DNA from 3 places in the Arthrobacter sp. BB-1 genome. Region 1 is predicted to be linked to each of the others. Evidence: riboswitches for the same ligand, from Rfam matches in the RefSeq annotation. Region 1 holds a riboswitch; each other region holds the start of a gene.
What was found. A riboswitch is a leader RNA that binds a small molecule or an ion and turns the genes downstream of it on or off. The one in region 1 is predicted to bind cyclic di-AMP.
Positions count from the first base shown of each region.

Region 2: linked by a shared signal. The riboswitch ahead of FHJ30_RS03150 (M23 family metallopeptidase) and the one ahead of FHJ30_RS21285 (hypothetical protein) in region 1 are both predicted to bind cyclic di-AMP.
Region 3: linked by a shared signal. The riboswitch ahead of FHJ30_RS21580 (M23 family metallopeptidase) and the one ahead of FHJ30_RS21285 (hypothetical protein) in region 1 are both predicted to bind cyclic di-AMP.

Region 1 is NZ_VDEV01000007.1:2,947-8,435, reverse strand. It holds gene FHJ30_RS04110 (response regulator transcription factor) at 1-131, shown strand, start outside; gene FHJ30_RS04105 (HAMP domain-containing sensor histidine kinase) at 139-1,668, shown strand; cyclic di-AMP (ydaO/yuaA leader) riboswitch at 1,764-1,924, shown strand; gene FHJ30_RS21285 (hypothetical protein) at 1,930-2,643, shown strand; gene FHJ30_RS04095 (glyoxalase superfamily protein) at 2,640-3,044, opposite strand; gene upp (uracil phosphoribosyltransferase) at 3,091-3,726, opposite strand; gene FHJ30_RS04085 (phosphatase PAP2 family protein) at 3,739-4,524, opposite strand; gene FHJ30_RS04080 (nucleoside deaminase) at 4,607-5,113, shown strand; gene FHJ30_RS04075 (glycosyltransferase family 4 protein) at 5,110-5,489, opposite strand, start outside.
Region 2 is NZ_VDEV01000005.1:58,589-64,077, reverse strand. It holds gene FHJ30_RS03150 (M23 family metallopeptidase) at 323-1,135, opposite strand; cyclic di-AMP (ydaO/yuaA leader) riboswitch at 1,140-1,330, opposite strand; gene FHJ30_RS03145 (DUF4396 domain-containing protein) at 2,290-3,063, shown strand; gene FHJ30_RS03140 (DUF305 domain-containing protein) at 3,186-3,875, shown strand; gene FHJ30_RS03135 (DUF3105 domain-containing protein) at 3,902-4,537, shown strand; gene FHJ30_RS03130 (F510_1955 family glycosylhydrolase) at 5,065-5,489, opposite strand, start outside.
Region 3 is NZ_VDEV01000005.1:66,802-72,290, forward strand. It holds gene FHJ30_RS03160 (cytochrome c oxidase assembly protein) at 1-1,196, opposite strand, end outside; gene FHJ30_RS21580 (M23 family metallopeptidase) at 1,375-2,253, opposite strand; cyclic di-AMP (ydaO/yuaA leader) riboswitch at 2,257-2,449, opposite strand; gene FHJ30_RS03170 (hypothetical protein) at 2,598-2,918, shown strand; gene FHJ30_RS03175 (thioredoxin-like domain-containing protein) at 3,038-3,487, shown strand; gene FHJ30_RS03180 (heavy metal-responsive transcriptional regulator) at 3,512-3,901, opposite strand; gene FHJ30_RS03185 (hypothetical protein) at 4,121-4,408, shown strand; gene FHJ30_RS03190 (cytochrome c biogenesis protein CcdA) at 4,474-5,367, shown strand; gene FHJ30_RS03195 (TlpA disulfide reductase family protein) at 5,364-5,489, shown strand, end outside.

The sequences.
Region 1 (5,489 bases):
ACGACTTCGGCGGACAGGCAAACATCGTGGAGCTCTACATTTCCTACCTGCGCAAGAAAGTGGATGCCGTGCAGCCGCCCATGATCCACACCGTTCGGGGCGCCGGGTACGTCATCAAACCGGCGGAGTAGGCGCGCCATGACCTCCGTGCAGACGGCGGAGCCGCAGCGCCGGAGGTGGCTCAGGCCCAACACCTGGCATCTGCGGACCCGGCTCATCCTCCTGGCCATGGCGCTGCTGGTCGCCATCTGCGGTGCAGTGGGCGTGGTGAGCTATGCCTCCATGGACGCTTTCCTCACGCGCCAGCTGGACGAGCAGCTGGGCCAGGCCGCAGCCCGCTCCAACGATCCCGGCCGCCCTCCGTCCGGCGGCTTCAATGGCAGGGACCCCCTGGATTCCCGCGGCCAAAGCGTGGGAACGCTGAACGCCCGTATCCTCAACGGCCAGGTCAACAGCGCTGGCTTCCTCGCAGCGGATACCACCCGCGCCGCGCTGTCCACGGAGGACAAGCAGGTCCTGCTGGCATTGGCCACCGACGCCCGGCCTATTGACCGCACGCTTTCAAACGGCGACTACCGGCTGGTCGCGGTCAAAACCAGTTTCGGCGACGTCCTGGTCACCGGGCTTCCCCTGGCGGCCAAGGAGAGCACGCTCACGTCCCTGGTCTGGACCTTCGTGGTTGTCTCGCTGGGCGGGTTGCTCCTGATCGGGCTCGTGGGCACGGTCCTGATCCGCCGCACCATGAAGCCCCTTGAGCAGCTCTCCGAGGTGGCCACGCGCGTTTCACAGTTGCCGCTGGATGCCGGTGAGGTAGCACTTGCTGTACGCGTACCGCCGTCGAACTCCAATCCCGGAACTGAGGTGGGCAGCGTGGGGCACGCACTGAACCTCATGCTGGACAACGTTGCCAATGCGTTGCAGGCGCGGCAGAAGAGCGAAACCAAGGTGCGGCAGTTCGTGGCCGACGCTTCCCATGAGCTGCGCACGCCGCTGACCGCAATCCGCGGCTACACCGAGCTGATGAGGATGACAGAAAATCTCACTGCGGACGGGGAGAAGTCGCTGGCGCGGGTCCAAAGCCAGTCGGAACGGATGACCGCCTTGGTGGAGGATCTCCTGCTGCTCGCGCGGCTTGATGAAGGCCAGCCGCTGAAGCTCAGCGAGGTGGACCTGACCCAGCTGGTGGTGGAAGGCGTCAGCGACGAAAAAGTCGTGGCTCCCGGGCACACCTGGCGCCTGGAGCTTCCCGACGAGCCGGTGGTGGTCAAGGGGGATCCATCCCAGCTGCGGCAGGTGTTGATGAACCTGCTCTCCAACGCCCGCAAGCACACCCCTCCCGGCACCACGGTGGTCACGGGCGTGGGGAAAACGCCGGAGGGCGCCGCGGTGGTGACGGTAACGGACGACGGCGGCGGCATTCCGCCTGAGTTCGTGGACCACGTCTTCGCGCGGTTTGCCCGCGCAGACGCGGCCCGCGCGGGCACCGGCAACGTTGCCGGGGCCCCCGCCGCTGAGGGAACCAGCGGCCTGGGGTTGTCCATCGTCGAGTCCATCGTCGAGGCCCACGGCGGACGGGTAACGGTAACGTCGCAACCGGGCCGCACGCAGTTCACCTTGCAGCTGCCCATGTTGCGCGGAATGGCGCAAGGCGACGCGCCGTCGTCGTGATCCCCGTTACCAAAATGTGACTTTCGTGCTGCACTCCTGTACCGTCGATGGGGTGCGTTCCGCGATCGGACCGCATATCCCGGGTTGACGCCAAGCTCTGCCACTTCCCGGATTCCTCTTGAGCAACGGCAGAGGCGGGGGACCCACCGTCCCGGGCACTGAATGCCCTTGGGGTTAAGCCTGCACGTGATTTATCCGTGCGGCCGGATGCCCTCATCCGAACCCGACAGCTAACTCCGCAGGTGTGAGAGGCGATCCATCATGTCAAAGTTCCTTGTAAAACCACGCCCGCTTTCAGGTTCCGACGCCAGCGCCCCGCGCGCAGCAGGCAAAATCCCGTCCTTCGGCCAGCGCGCCGCGATCCTGGCAGCGTCCTGCGCCCTCCTCGTTGGAGTCGGCGCCGCGGGCCAGGCCACTGTCACCAGCGCCCGCGTGGCCGCCACTGAAGCGCAGGCCTCGGAGGCCCAGTCGAAGCTGAGCATGGAGCAGAGCGAAATCCGTGCCAACCCCGCGCCTGCCGCCCCGGCAGAACCGATCAACGTTGTCCCGCAGGCCGCCGAACCGGCTCCAGCCCCGGCCGCGGAACCCGCGCCAGCTCCTGCGCCCGAGCCGGCACCTGCCCCGGCGCCCGAACCGGCACCCGAGCCGGCACCCGTCGTCGCGGTTAACGATCCTGCAGGCGCCCAAGCGTACGCTGCCGGTCAGCTGGCTTCCTATGGCTGGGCACCAGACCAGATGCAGTGCCTGCAGACCCTGTGGACCAAGGAATCGGACTGGACCACCACGGCCACCAACCCGAGCAGCGGCGCCTACGGCATCGTCCAGTCCCTGCCGGCTGAGAAGATGGCCAGCGCCGGCGCCGACTACCTCACCAACTACCGCACGCAGATCAACTGGGGCCTGGACTACATCCAGGAGCGCTACCAGTCCCCGTGTGGAGCACTGAACTTCCACTACGCCAATAACTGGTACTAAACCGAGGCAGCTTGCCCCTCGCGGTCCAGTACGTCCCGGCCCGGGATGTACTGGATCGCCCACCGGTTCCCGTCAGGGTCGGCGAAGTACACAAAATGGCCCCAGTCCTGCACGTCCACTTCGCTGACCTCCACCCCGTTGGCCTTCAGCTGCGCATGGGCGGCCTGGATGTCATTGACCACGAGCTGCAGGTTTGAGCCTGTGCCGGGAGGCGCATCCGTGAGCCCTTCCCCAATGCAGATGGAGCAGGCAGACCCTGGCGGGGTCAGCTGCACGAACCTGATGGAGTCGCTGGGCCGCTCGTCGAAATCTGCGTTGAAGCCCACTTTGTTGACGTAGAAGTCTTTGGCGCGGTCCACATCGGACACGGGCACAAAAACGAGTTCCAGTTTCCAGTCCATGCGCACAGGCTAAGCCTTGTGTTGGGAAGCGGGAAAGGCTTGAGTCCTAGCCTGCGATGCCGTACAGCCGGTCGCCGGCGTCGCCGAGGCCGGGGACGATGTAGGACTTTTCGTTGAGCTTCTCGTCGATGGACGCCAGGACAATGGTGACGTTTGCGCCGGAGAGTTCTTCCTCCAGCTTGGCCAGGCCTTCCGGCGCGGCGAGCAGGCAGATGCACGTGACATCGGAGGCGCCGCGCTTGAACAGGAACTTGATGGCTTCGCGCAGTGTTCCGCCGGTGGCAAGCATGGGATCCAGCACGAAGATCTGCCGGTCGGTGAGATCCTCAGGGAGCCGCTCGGCGTAGGTGATGATGTCCAGGGTTTCCTCGTCACGGGCCATGCCCAGGAAGCCCACTTCAGCGGTTGGGACCAGCTTGGTCATGCCCTCCAGCATGCCCAGTCCCGCGCGAAGGATGGGGACCACCAGTGGAGTGGGTTTGGTGAACGCCGTGCCCACGGTGGTGCTGACGGGGGTTTCGATGGTGACGGGCTCGGTGCGGACCTCTCGGGTGGCCTCGTAGGCGAGGAGGGTCACCAGCTCCTCCGTCAGCTGCCGGAAAACCGGGGACGGGGTGTTTTTGTCCCGGAGGACGGTGAGCTTATGGGCGACCAGCGGGTGGTCAACAACGAGAGTGCGCATGGGTCAAAACTATCACCCGGCATTACCCTCGCCCCGGTCGGTGTGCCGCCCGTCATGGTGCACCGCGTCGGCCACTACATCCCGCACCACGGGGCGTTCAAACGTGGGCGCAGGGCCTGCGTGCTCGCGGCGCCGTATCAGGTGGAACAACCGGTGGGCCAGGATCACCATGCACACCCAGGCGAGGCCAAGGAACCAGCCGGCCATCACATCGGTCAGCCAGTGGTGTCCCAGGAAAACCCTGCTCAGGCCCATGGCGATGATAAAGATGGCGCCGGCCGTGATTGCGGCGATCCTGGCCCAGAGGATCCGGAACTGAAGGCACATCAGGTAGACCAGGACCCCGATCACCACCGTTGTGTTCAGGGTGTGTCCGCTGGGGAAGGACGGTGTGGTTTCATAGGGCGGCACAGCCTCCGAATGGTCCGGCCGCGCCCTGCCCACCAGGCGCTTGCCCAGGGTGGTGGCCGTTGTGGAAACGAGGGCAGCACCGCCCACCAGGACGATGGGCCGCCAGGTCCTGCTCAGGAATGTCAGCCACGCGGTGAGGATGCTGGCAAGAATGGGCATCCCGATCCCGCCGCCCACGTTGGTAAAGCCCGTGGCGAAGGCATCCACGTCCGGGTTCCGCAGCGATTGGGAGTATTCCAGTGCAGGAATATCGAGGCTCGCCAGCCCTTCCTCGTCCACCACGTTCGCGTACACCTCGGCGCCGAGCAGGGCCAGGGCGACCACCAGTGTTCCCCCAATGATCATGGTCAGCCACAAGGCGGCATAGGGCTTGATCCACTTGTCCATGCGGTCTCGGACGGTGCTCACTGTGCCTCCCGGCGGCTGGGCGTCACGGGCTTTGGTTATCCCACGAAACTATCATTGAGCCATGGTCTCCGCAGATAAAAAATTCGACGCGTGGATGGGCCTTGCCCTGGCTGAGGCCCGCCGCGCCCTCGCCACGGAGGATGTGCCGATTGGTGCGGTGGTGCTGGGGCCCGACGGCGCCGTGCTGGGTTCCGGGCGGAACCAGCGGGAGGAGCTGGGCGATCCCACTGCTCATGCCGAAATGGTTGCTATCCGCGAGGCGGCGGACCGGCTGCGCCAGCTTTCACTGCTCGACGGCGGAACCGGGGACGGCTGGCGGCTTGCCGATTGCACCCTGGTGGTAACCCTTGAGCCCTGTGCCATGTGCGCCGGCGCCGTTGTCCTGGCCCGGATTCCCCGCGTGGTCTTCGGGGCGTGGGATGAGAAGGCGGGGGCGGCCGGATCCGTGTTCGACGTGCTCCGCGAGCGCCGTCTGAACCATTGGGTTGAGGTCTACCCCGGTGTGCGCGAGGCGGAATGCGCCGGACTGCTGCGTGAGTTCTTCGCCGGGCACCGTACGCGGCTCTAATTCCGGATGGCGTCCAGCACCACGGCCGCTGTGCGCTCCCAGCCCGGCAGCCTGTTCCTGGCCTGAACCGCCCTCTCCCGCCAGGAAGCCCTGGTTGCGGGGTCCTCCAGCCAGCTGCGGAGGACCTGGGCAAGCAGGGCGGGGTTGGCAGGGTCATCATCGGCGGGGAACGCAACCTTCGCTCCTGGAAGCGGGCCGCCGTCGTCGTCCGTTCCCGATGCGCCGAGGCGCAAGGCTTCAACCGCGCCCGTTCCGTCGCGCACGATAACGGGGATACCCCGGGCGAGCGACTCAGTGACCACCATGCCGAAAGCCTCAGCGCGGGAGACCAGCAGGCTGAGATCCGCCCGCTGCCATGCGCTTTCCAGCGGCTGGC
Region 2 (5,489 bases), on a different contig from region 1:
ATGGTGTTCCATCAGGCCGGGGCTGCCACCTTTGCGGATTGCCGAGAAGCCGGATGCGGACCTTGAAAACAGAATCCTTAGCATGCTTATTGGGGCTAACAGTCCCTTGGAGAATTGCAGAGCGGCACCCCGATGCGACCCCTCGTCCTGGGTGTCGTTTGTCGGCCCTTTAGCAGCCCGTCCCTTCCGGCTGAACGGCTCATGTGCGTCCGTACAACGGTGGACCGTGCTGGGCATAAGCGGGTCAGCGTCAGCATCTGTGCTGCGATCGATGCGCTGGGCTGGCCGCCACCCGCAGCGAGAACATTCCTTCCGGTGCCGGTTACATCCAGCCCTGGGGGTTGACGGTTTGGCCGTTGAAGAGCACCTCGAAGTGCAGGTGGCAGCCGGTGGAGGCTCCCGTAGTGCCGGTCGCGGCCAGGCGCTGGCCGGCGGTGACGATACCGCCCACGCTCGTCTCAATGGAGGCGAGGTGGTTGTAAGTGCTTTGCAGGCCGTTGCCGTGGTCAACCACGATCCTGTTTCCTCCCCCGTAGGCGGACCAGCCTGCCTCGACCACGGTTCCGGCGCCAGCAGCGAACACGGCAGTCTGGCAGGCGGCCACCAGGTCAAGGCCCGTATGCATTTCCCCGGAACCTCCGGTTATCGGGCTGGTCCGAAGACCGAACGGTGAAGACACTGACATGCTCGACAGCGGCGCGGCGAGCCGGGCGGCAGCAACCTTAGCAACAGGCGCTGGGGCAGCTGTAGCGGCAGGCGCAGATGAGGCAGGGGCGGTTGGCAGGGTGGAGCCTGTAGGCGTTGGTTTTTCGGGTGCGGGGGCGGGGGTGGTCTCTACGTTCGACCGGTCGAAGGTGATGGCTGCTTCAGGGGAAGCTTGGACGATGGGGCCCGTGACGATGGACTGCGTGGCCGGGGCGGCCACCGTTGGGGCGCTGGTGGTTCCGCCATGGGCTGCGGTGATTCCGGCCCCGATCAGGACAGCTGCGCTGATGGTGGCAACAGCGGGAAGGTGCTTGTGCCCCCCTGCTGAGCTTTGAGCGGTGCGGACGGCTTTACGGATGGCGCCGGATGCGGAGCGGAAGGTATTAGTCGGACCGGTCTGACGGCGCCGGCCATGGATTGAGGAGGGCATGGGGGGATCCTTTCAGCGCCTGCGAAGTTAGCTGTCGGGTTCGGACCAAGGAGTCAGGCCCTGCCGGCACCCTTAGTCCCGCATTAGTAGCGGACGAGGGTATCGGCTTCACCCCAAGGCAGCGGTCTGCCAAAGATGGGTTCTCCGCCCCCGCCGGTAAGAATCGTAATCTGAGGCCGTCGGCGGGGCTGGGCGTCCGGCTCAAAAGCACTAGTACAGAAGTGCCTGTATCAACTTACCCGGTAATTCTGGATTGTTATAATTTCGTGATGTCCCAACGCTGGCAAAAGGTATTGAACGCATGCTGCTTTTGCGCGACTTTCTACATCAAGAGATAGCGCGGTTCGCCTGCGTAACAGGCCCGGGGTTTTCGGCAGAAGTGCAAGACGGCGAGAAGGCTACGCCTGAGATCAGGGCCCATCGGGCTTGAGAAGGCGACTTGCTCCGCCCGGGAACTTTGGTAAGCGGATATGCCCACGGCTACTATGTGTAATCGTAGTCAGCCTACTATGTCAAATCGTAGATACGCTACTATGGCGAATCGTAACTAGGCTACTATGTCGGATAGTAACTATCGAAAGGATGAATGATGTTGATACGTACTTCCGTCTTGGCCGTAGTTGCGGCTGCATTTGCCGCAGGGGCCGTCGTCGCGGTACCCGCGGTTGCCACAGAAACCCCGCGTCCAGCAGCAGTTGCTTCCGAAGAGGGCAACCCCGGCATGGATCGCATGCGCGAACTTATGGCCGAAGGCAACCCCGGCATGGATCGCATGCACGAACTTGTGGGCCCCGCCGATACCTCTGAACGAAAATGACCATGAGTTAGGCCTTGGATGCAGAGCCCCGACTGTCCTTACATGATGAGAGACAAAAAGGTTGCTTCGCCCCGTCACCGAACGCGCCACGTTTTGACTAGCAGGACAACGCGGCGCAGTTCCTTGAAATGCCCCTGAGCTGCGCATAGAAGCGCAGCGCGGAGAGACGAGCTAGGGGTTTTCTGCCTCCTATGTACGATAGTATTGCCTTCTCCTATGCGCGATAGTAGTCCCTTCGGCGTGTTGTCCCTGGGACGGCGGCGCAGGGCTTTTGGCAATAGGAAAGCATCTACCCAACCTGCGGCACCACCACTGACCATGAACGCGAAGGAACTGCATGAGTATTTACAACGACGCCACAGACATGACCGACATGGCGAGCATGGAATCGGCCATTCCCCAGTGGCTGACCCCCGTCGCCTGGTTTTTTGTCGCCCTGGGTATTCTCTCGGCGGTGGTCGTTCTTTATGACATTTACGTGCGGCGTTATCGTCAGAGCGAACGCACGATGGAGGTGGTGTGGCCAATAACCGCCCTGTACCTCGGACCCTTCGCTTTGTGGGCTTACTACCGCCTCGGCCGCGCAGGCAGCCCGAAGTGGCGGCAGGAAAGCGGTGCTGTTCCTGAACAGCGCCTGTCGTCGAAGGCGCTGACCGGTGGAACACCTGGTGGAGCAGCGGCCACGGTGGCCCACTTCATTGGCGTTCCGTTGGTGATCGCCAGCGGTCTTACCATCGCCGGAACGAACCTGTGGGTACTGATCATCTTCATTGCCCTGCTTGCGACCGCCTTATTGTTCCTTTTCGAACGTTTCGCCTCCCCCGTCTGGAAAAGCGGGACTGGGTCCGGGAAAAGAGCAGGTGCTGCCTTCCTGGCCGCGGCGGTAACAGTGCTGGCCTTTGACATCGGAATGGGTGGATGGATGATTTTCCTGCACTTCGGAATGCTCATGCCCGCGCCCACCGACGTGACTTTCATTTTCCTGATGCAAATCGGAAACATCTTAGGATTCGCTACCGCCTACCCGGCCGTTCGGTGGCTGATTCAGCGGGGAATCAAGGAACCGGCTCGTGAGGCCGCCGTTCCCGCCTTCACCGGACGCGGTAACTGACCGGACATCAATGGGTGTGTCCTCGCGTGCTAGCTAGCATGGAGACGGGCCTTGGAGATTCGTTCACGGTCCGTACCTCGTGACAAGCGTCTTAGCAGGCGTTGATACAAGAAGGATTTCCAATGTCGCTTCCATCCGCAGACCCGCCCGAGGCCACGGAGCAGGTTATTCCTCGGCTCCGGGCGGGTTATCTGTGGCTTGGTTTCTTTGGTGTTGTTGTCCTCACTGCGTTGATTTTTTTCGCTATCGGCTGGTCGTCCGCCACGCCACGGCCTGTATCGGATACGGGCGCGGACGCCGGGTTTGCCAGGGACATGCAGGCACACCACGCGCAGGCGGTCGAGATGGCCCTGTTGATCCGTGACAAGTCCAGTAACGAGGAGATCCGGGCCGTCGCTTACGACGTTGCCACCAGCCAGCAGCACCAGAAGGGTCAGATGTATGCCTGGCTGCAGGACTGGGGGCTGTCGCAGGCACGCTCGATCGCGCCCATGGCGTGGATGGAGTCAGAAGCCGGCGGTCATGGAAGCGGTTCGTCGCATGCGGGGCAGAGTGGTGCAGGCAGCGCTGAGAGCGCGATGGAGGGCATGGCCACCCCTGAGCAGATGCGGGCGCTGCGCGGGTCCACCGGCGCCGAGGCGGACCGGCTCTTCACTGACCTGATGATCCGTCACCATCAAGGTGGCGTGGCCATGGCCGCTGCCGGAGTACGCCTGGCCGAGACCTCCACGGTACGGAATTTCGCGGCCCTGATTATGGACGCCCAGACCGCGGAAATCACCGCCCTGCAAGAGCTGCGCCGCAGCCTCTGACCGCCCTAAGGAAAGCGAGAACAAAGATGCCGTCACCCAGGATGAGCGCTGAGGAACGAAAAGCCCTTGTCAAGGCAATGCGGACCAAACACCGCGCGGCCGATCGGCGCAAGGCTTGGTTGATCTACGGCACCGGCGGCGCCGTCATCACCTCGATCATCGCTGCCACGGCCTTCGTCGTCGTAGGAGAAGTCCAGAAACAGGAGACGGTTAAGGCTGAGGCCGCCCGGCCAATCGACGGCGTCCAGGAGTTCGCCGACCAGTCCAGAAACCACGTCTCGGGGTCCGTCAGCTACCCCCGGAACCCGCCAACTGGTGGTGACCACGCGCCGGTGTGGACAAACTGCGGTATCTACACCGCCCCGGTCGAACCGACCCGGGCGGTGCATTCCCTTGAACACGGTGCTGTCTGGCTTTCCTACCGTCCCGACCTCCCCCAGGACCAGGTCGCCGAACTGACCTCATTGGCGGGCAGCCAGGACTATCTCCTGCTCAGCCCGGTGACTGAGCAGACCTCGCCTGTTACCGCCACCGCTTGGGGCAAACAGCTCTCGGTGGACAGCAGCAGTGACGAACGCATCGCGACCTTCATTAAGAAATACCGGCAGGGCCCCGATGCCCCCGAGCCCGGTGCCGTTTGCACCGGGGGCGTCGACGGCTGACAGCATCCCGGAGCGTTCAAGGCCGCAGCCGCCCTGCTCTTCAGTGATACAGGGCGGCTGGACCGCTGCCGGGTGCGCGCTGCAAGTGTCCTTTGGCCCTGCCCTGCAAATGACCGGAGAGAATGAACCCAAGCCCTGGCGGGAGTCCATAAGGGCAAGGGGGTGAATATCATCACGCCATCACCGGTCCACGAGCCGGTATGCCAGTGGCATAGCGTGGGGCACTGCGGGTGTCGCCCGTAGACCGCAGCCGGGATGCTGCTTCAGGTCATCCTGTGCCAGGAAGTTCAGCTCGCCACATTCATTTGAACGCCCATGGTGTCCGCACGTGGTGCCGTAGCCCCTGGAAGTGCGCCGCTTTGATGCCGGCCTTAACCGCTCACAGCGTGGACAGGATGGTGCGCGAACGGCGCCGTGATGAGCCAAAGGGGTCACGGCGCCGATTCCGGAGGTGGTTTGGTGGTCCGCTATTTCCCGAGACTACCCGGATGGTTTTCCTCGGCGGGGGAAGGAACCTCAAGGCGAAGTCAGGCCGGGTTGTACGGGGCGAAAGTGGCGCCACCGTCCTCCGACACCAGCACTCCCTCACCAGTGGCGGCCCAAATTTTCAGCTGGCCGTCGGCCGCTTTGGCCGTGGTGACGGCCTGGATCTCCCCGTTGACGCTGCCTTTAGGTGACCACGTTACGCCCCCGTCTGCGGAGTAATGAACCGCCCCGGTGGGCTCAATACCGATCGCGTCGGTGGGGGTGGCGAACGCGGCGAACTGAACGAGGGGCGCTGAAGCCAGCAGTGCCCAGGTCTTTCCGCCGTCGGTGGAGCGCTGCAGTCCTTCCTGCGTTGTGGCCAGGACGGTGTCGCTGCCAGGGTCGCCCGCAAGCACGGCGGGCTGGAACGCGGCGGTGGACGTGGACCAGTCTTTCCCGTCCGGGCTGGTGCGCAGAGTCCCGTCAA
Region 3 (5,489 bases), on a different contig from region 1:
TAGAACAGCGCCGCGAGGAGTGCTGCGGTGATCCAGAGCCAGTCTGGCCGCCATTGGATGAACCACGCGCTGGCGTCCGGTTCGGGAGGCAGCAGGTATCCGGTGAGGATTTGGGCCGGGGTTGCTTCCGGGTCCGGTTCCAGAGGCACAGGTGAGGGGCTGCGGGCCAGGGCGACCGCGAGGCCCATGACGGCGCCCATGATGAGCAGTTCCACCGCAAGGACCCGCCACAGCAGCCGGGGCAGGAGGCCGGGAACAGCCAGTGCGGGAATGACCCGGTACCGGTGAATGAGGCCCAACAGCCCGAGGAACAGGGTTGCAGCCGTCTTGGACAGGAGCAGAGCACCGTAGGCGGAGAGCAGCCCGTCGATACTGCCGAGCCGGTAGAGGGCACTGGCGGTTCCCGCGGTCACCACCAGGGCAAAACTGAGGCCGGCGAGGACGGAAAAGCGCCGGAGGACGGTTTGTGCTGCGGCATGGCCTGGTCCCGGGCGGATGAGAGCGGGGATGGCGGCGGCCAGTGCAATGATTCCTCCGACCCATAGGGTTCCTGCCGCAACGTGAAGGCCGAGGGCGTTGCTGGCACCGATGTGGTCAGCGCTGCCTGCGGCGTGGCCTATCGCTGCGGTGGCGGGGATGATGCTTGAAAGCGCGAGCACGGCGGTAGCCAGGAGCATGCCTGCCGAGGTCACGGCGACGACCAGGATACTGACCAGGACGGCGATGATCAGGATCGCCAGCCGGGCCCGGCCCGCGGCGACGTCGGTGACGAACAGTCCGAGCTGGTTGGTGAAGTCGGCGTCCCCGCTCAGGGGCTGGCCTGCGATGTCGGCATACGTCAGCAGGAGAACCGCCGTCGCGGCCAGCACCCACACGCCGGCCGCACCGGCTGCTACTCTCAGGGTCGCCCTGATTGCAGGATTCTCCTGGGCGCCTTGGTTTCTGGGCAGGATAGTGGCCGCGAAGATCAGAGCGCCGGCGACGGCGGCCAATGCGAGGTGATGCAGGGCAAGAACCGGTGGCAGGCCCCAGCGCACGATTGCCCCGGGGTCCGACAGCAAACGTTCCTGGCCTGCGCCGGAGTAGGACACACCGGCCAGGGCCGTCAGGACGGCCGCGGCTAGACCGCCTGCAGTCCACGCCGCTGTCACCGGGCCGGGAGGCCTCTTGCGCAACGCCACCTTCATTCCTTCCATTCTTTCCGTACCTTCCGGGCGAGTGCATTTCTCCGGTGCCGCCGGTCAGGGCCCGACCCGCATGGGAAGGGGCCTGCACGCGCGCAGAGGCCCGACAGCCGTCGGGTCTTGGGGGCCGGGAAGGGCCACTGCGTGCCGGCATGAACAGAACCGGAAAGAGTCGCTGCCGGAGGCCTTGTTAAAGCCAGGCTGAGGGATCGACCGTCTGGCCGTTAACAATGACTTCGAAGTGAAGGTGGCAGCCGGTGGAGTTTCCGGTTGTGCCGGCAATCCCGATCCGCACCCCGGTTTCAACGGCCTGGTTTATCCGTACACCGATCGTTTCGAGGTGGTTGTAGGTGGTTTGGAGGCCGTTCCCATGGTCGATGACAATACGGTTGCCGCCGCCGTAAGGGCTGAATCCGGCTTCGATGACAGTCCCCTTGCCGGCGCTTAAGACTTCCGTGCCGCAGCCGGCGGCGAAATCCTGGCCCGTGTGCAGTTCACCACCCAAGCCGGTCAGGGGATTGGCCCTGTATCCGAACGGTGAATTGGTCACCGGATTTAGTACGGGGGAGCTGAGCCTGGCTCCCGCCGGTGGAACCCGCTGTCCGGAAGTCTGCGCTTTGGATGCCTCTACCGCTTGGGGGGATGGGGCTTCTGCGGCAGGCGTCTCCTTCGGCGCAACGGCGGGCCCCGGGTTGGCGGGGACCGGGGGCGCCGGGCTGGTGGTCACCTCCGTACGACCGAAGTCCAGCTGCGCATCGGCTGCGGCAGTCACGGGCGCAGATGCAGTCAGCGCTGAACTTCCTGCTGCCTGCAGTTCGGTGCCGGTGGAGGCCTGCGGGGCGACCGCGTGTGCGGAGGCCAGGGACGCTGTCAGGGCCACGCCGGAGGCGATGACTGCCAGCGCGGCCTTGCGTCCGCGGTGGCGTGATGACCCGTCAGCGGACGGGTCAGTACGGCGCCTGCCCTGAAGTGGGGGCGCGGCGCGGCGCCGCCCACTGGCGGGCCTTGCCGTTGCTGGCGGGTGTGCACCGGGCACAGGGGAGTACCCCGCAGGGGTGTGGATGTTCACAAAATGTCCTTCTGCCGGCGCCTGCGGGGTTAGCTGTCGGATTCGGGTCAGGAACAATAACCCGGCCCCTGTCCGCGTGCACCTTGATGGCTGCACAGCGGTTCAGGGGCTTCACCCCAAGACGGCCGAAGGGCCGTCGTTGATGGGTTCCCCACCTCTGCCAGGTGAACTTGAATGGGCCCGGCAGCTGGCAGAGTTCGACGCGCCGCCCGGGAAACACCCTCTTGATGGCATTTCCTCACCAGTATTGACCTTCCACTATGGAGGAAGGTCAATACTGGGACGAGCCTGATCACCAATCACCCGCTCCCACCCCGTATGGCCGAGCGTTGAAAGGAACGACTGTGTCATCTACTTCCAAGGGCCAGAACAGCCGGACAGGGCTGCTGGCCGTGGGCGGCTTTGTCCTGCTGCATGTGCTGTGCTGCGGGCTGCCGCTGCTGATTGCGGCCGGAGCACTGGGTGCGGCCGGCTCATTCCTGGGTAATCCGTGGGTCATCCTTGGCGCTGTGGCCCTGGCTGCGGTTGTACTGCTCTGGGCGCTCCGGCGCCGCCGGCCGGGTGCGTCGGGTGGGATGAATGACTGCTGCGCACCCGCCGCTGCCTCCGCGTCTAACCAGGATCGCAACGCAGGCAGGGCCTCGCAGCCCACCGGCGGCCGGTGATCGAGAGTCACCCTGGCAACAGGGCCGGGGGTCGGGCGCCGTGGAGGTGGCCTTCATGGCGGAGTTTCCTGGCACTGCTGCTTGCCGGTGCCGCAGCCGTAACCCTGTTCGTGTCGTTCATGCCGTCCTATGCACCGCAGACGGACCACGGGGAGGGGCCGGCGGCAGCAGCCGGGTTTACCGCTGCGACAAGCCAGGGGGAACAGGTGCCGGTGCCGGGATCGAAGCCGAGCGTGCTCTTTTTCTTCTCCATTGAGTGCGGCGCCTGCGGACCGGGAACCCGGATGCTCGCCGAGGTCCAGCGAAGTTCTCCTGCTGCCGTGAACTATGTTGCCGTGGACATCGCGCCCTACGAAACGGCCGACGAAATCAAGGAATTCCTGGCCGGGAACGGGGCGTCATCCCTGGCCTTTGCCTCTGATACCGATACACGGCTCATTACCGCCTACGGGATAAACCAGGTAAGCACCGCTGTGGTCCTGGACGCCGCCGGCACGGAGGTCTTCCGGGCGGTGGAGCCAGACGCTGCTGAACTGCGCACGGCACTGGCCGCGGCGGGAGCCGACTAGGCGAAGCGCTTCACCCACGGGCGGTCAGATGTAACTGCAGATTTGTTCAGCGTCGCAGCGCTGAGGGTCGGCCGCCTCGGCGGTGGCATATTGTTCGGCCACGGTCACCCGCAGCGCGGTGAGTTCTGCGATTTTCCGGTCCAGGTCCTGCAGTTGTTTCCCCAGGACGTCCCGTACGTGGGTGCACGGCGTGATGCCGTCATCGCGGATCCGCAGAATGCCCTGGATCTGCGCCAGGGTCAGGCCGGCGATCTGGCTGCGGCGGATGAATTCGAGGCGGCTGAGAGTGTCGTGCGAGTAATCGCGGTAGCCGTTCGCGGAGCGCTCCGCCGGCGGGAGCAGGCCCCGGTCCTCATAGAACCTGATCGTCTTCGTTGTCATGCCGACAGCGTCAGCAGCTTCACCGATTCGCATTCCGGGTCCCTAATTTCGTTCCGAACACGCACATAACCCTTCCATCGTACTGGAACGTTCCGCGTGGGCACCGGCAAACCACCAGGTCCCGTCGCCAGCTTGACCTTCCCCCGCAGTGGAATGTCGATGATGGGTTGAGACGGAATACTGGCTGTCCGGTTTTCGCGTTCGGTCTCCTGTCGGGACCCCGGACAAGAGCCGGACATAGGAAGGATGATCATGTCAATAAAAGCGAAGGGCCGGGAGCGCCCGGGCCTGGTGCTTGCGGCGGGGGCCCTGTTGTCCTCCCTTGGTGTTGTGATGGTTGCGCTGGTGTGCTGCGGGATACCGGTTCTTGCAGGTGCAACCAGTGTTTTCGCCGCAGCCGCGCCGATAGCAGGCAACCTCTGGATCATTGCCGCCGCAGCCCTTACCGCGGCGGTCCTGCTCACGCAGGCGCAACGCCGGAACGGCTCGGAGCAGTCCCGGCCAGGCGCTCCTGCTAGGGATGCGGGGTTGCGGGCATGACGGGGGTTTTGGGTCTGGCGTTTCTGACCGGGATGCTGGCCACGGTGAATCCTTGCGGTTTCGCGATGCTGCCAACCTATCTGGCGTACTTCATTGGTTCCGGCCCCGGTGCGGGACGGCGGCCGCTGCTTGCCGGTCTTCGGGCCGGGGTTACCCTCAGCGCCGGTTTCGCCGCTGTCTTTGTGACGGCCGGCCTGCTCGCCGCTGTGGGTCTGCGGTCGGTTGCGTCGGCGCTGCCCTGGGCGGCGGCGTTGATCGGAGCGGTTATTGTGGTTGCCGGCCTTGGCATGGTGTTCGGTTTGCAGTTGCCCGGGACGAAGTTGAACCTGCCCCGGTTTCTTAAAACGGACGGTACCGGTTCAGGGCTCAGGGCGGTCTTTGGCTACGGGGTGGCGTATGCGGTGGCTGCACTCTCCTGCAGCCTGGCCCTGCTGCTCGCTGTCGTCGCCCAAGCCGTGTCCACCGGGAGCCTGGCCGGGCTGCTGGCGGTCTTCGCCGCCTACGCCCTGGGCTCCTCGGTGGTGCTGGTCCTTTTGTCCCTCGGTGCAGCGGTGGCGCGGGACGCCCTGGCACGCCACGTACGAAGGCTCCTGCCTTTTGTTAACCGTCTCGGCGGAGCCGCGCTCATCCTTGCGGGCATCTACCTGCTGCTCTACTGGGTGCCGGCCCTGTCAGGCGGCCAGGCCGGGGGGATCATGAGCGGGGCAGTCACCGAAGCCAGCACAGCGCTGTCCGGTTTCATCTCCGGCAACTGGCCGATCATCACCCTCACCGCGGTGGCCGCCGTCCTCACCGCCGTCGCCCTGTCCCTGCGGCGCCGCCGGGACAGCAAGGCACGAGACAACAGCGAACCCGCGGAGGGGGCTGAGAGCAGCGACAGCCCCGAATCGTGCTGCGGCCCGGAACCCCTTCTTCCCGACACGGCGCCAGGGCGCAACAACCAGCAAGGAAACCCATGACAACGACCAGAAACAACCGGCGCATCTTCACCATTACTGCCGTCATAGCCGCCGCGGCGCTCATCCTGATCCTTTCCCTCACAGCACTGAACCGCGGGAGCGAAACCGCCCCGGCCGCCGGG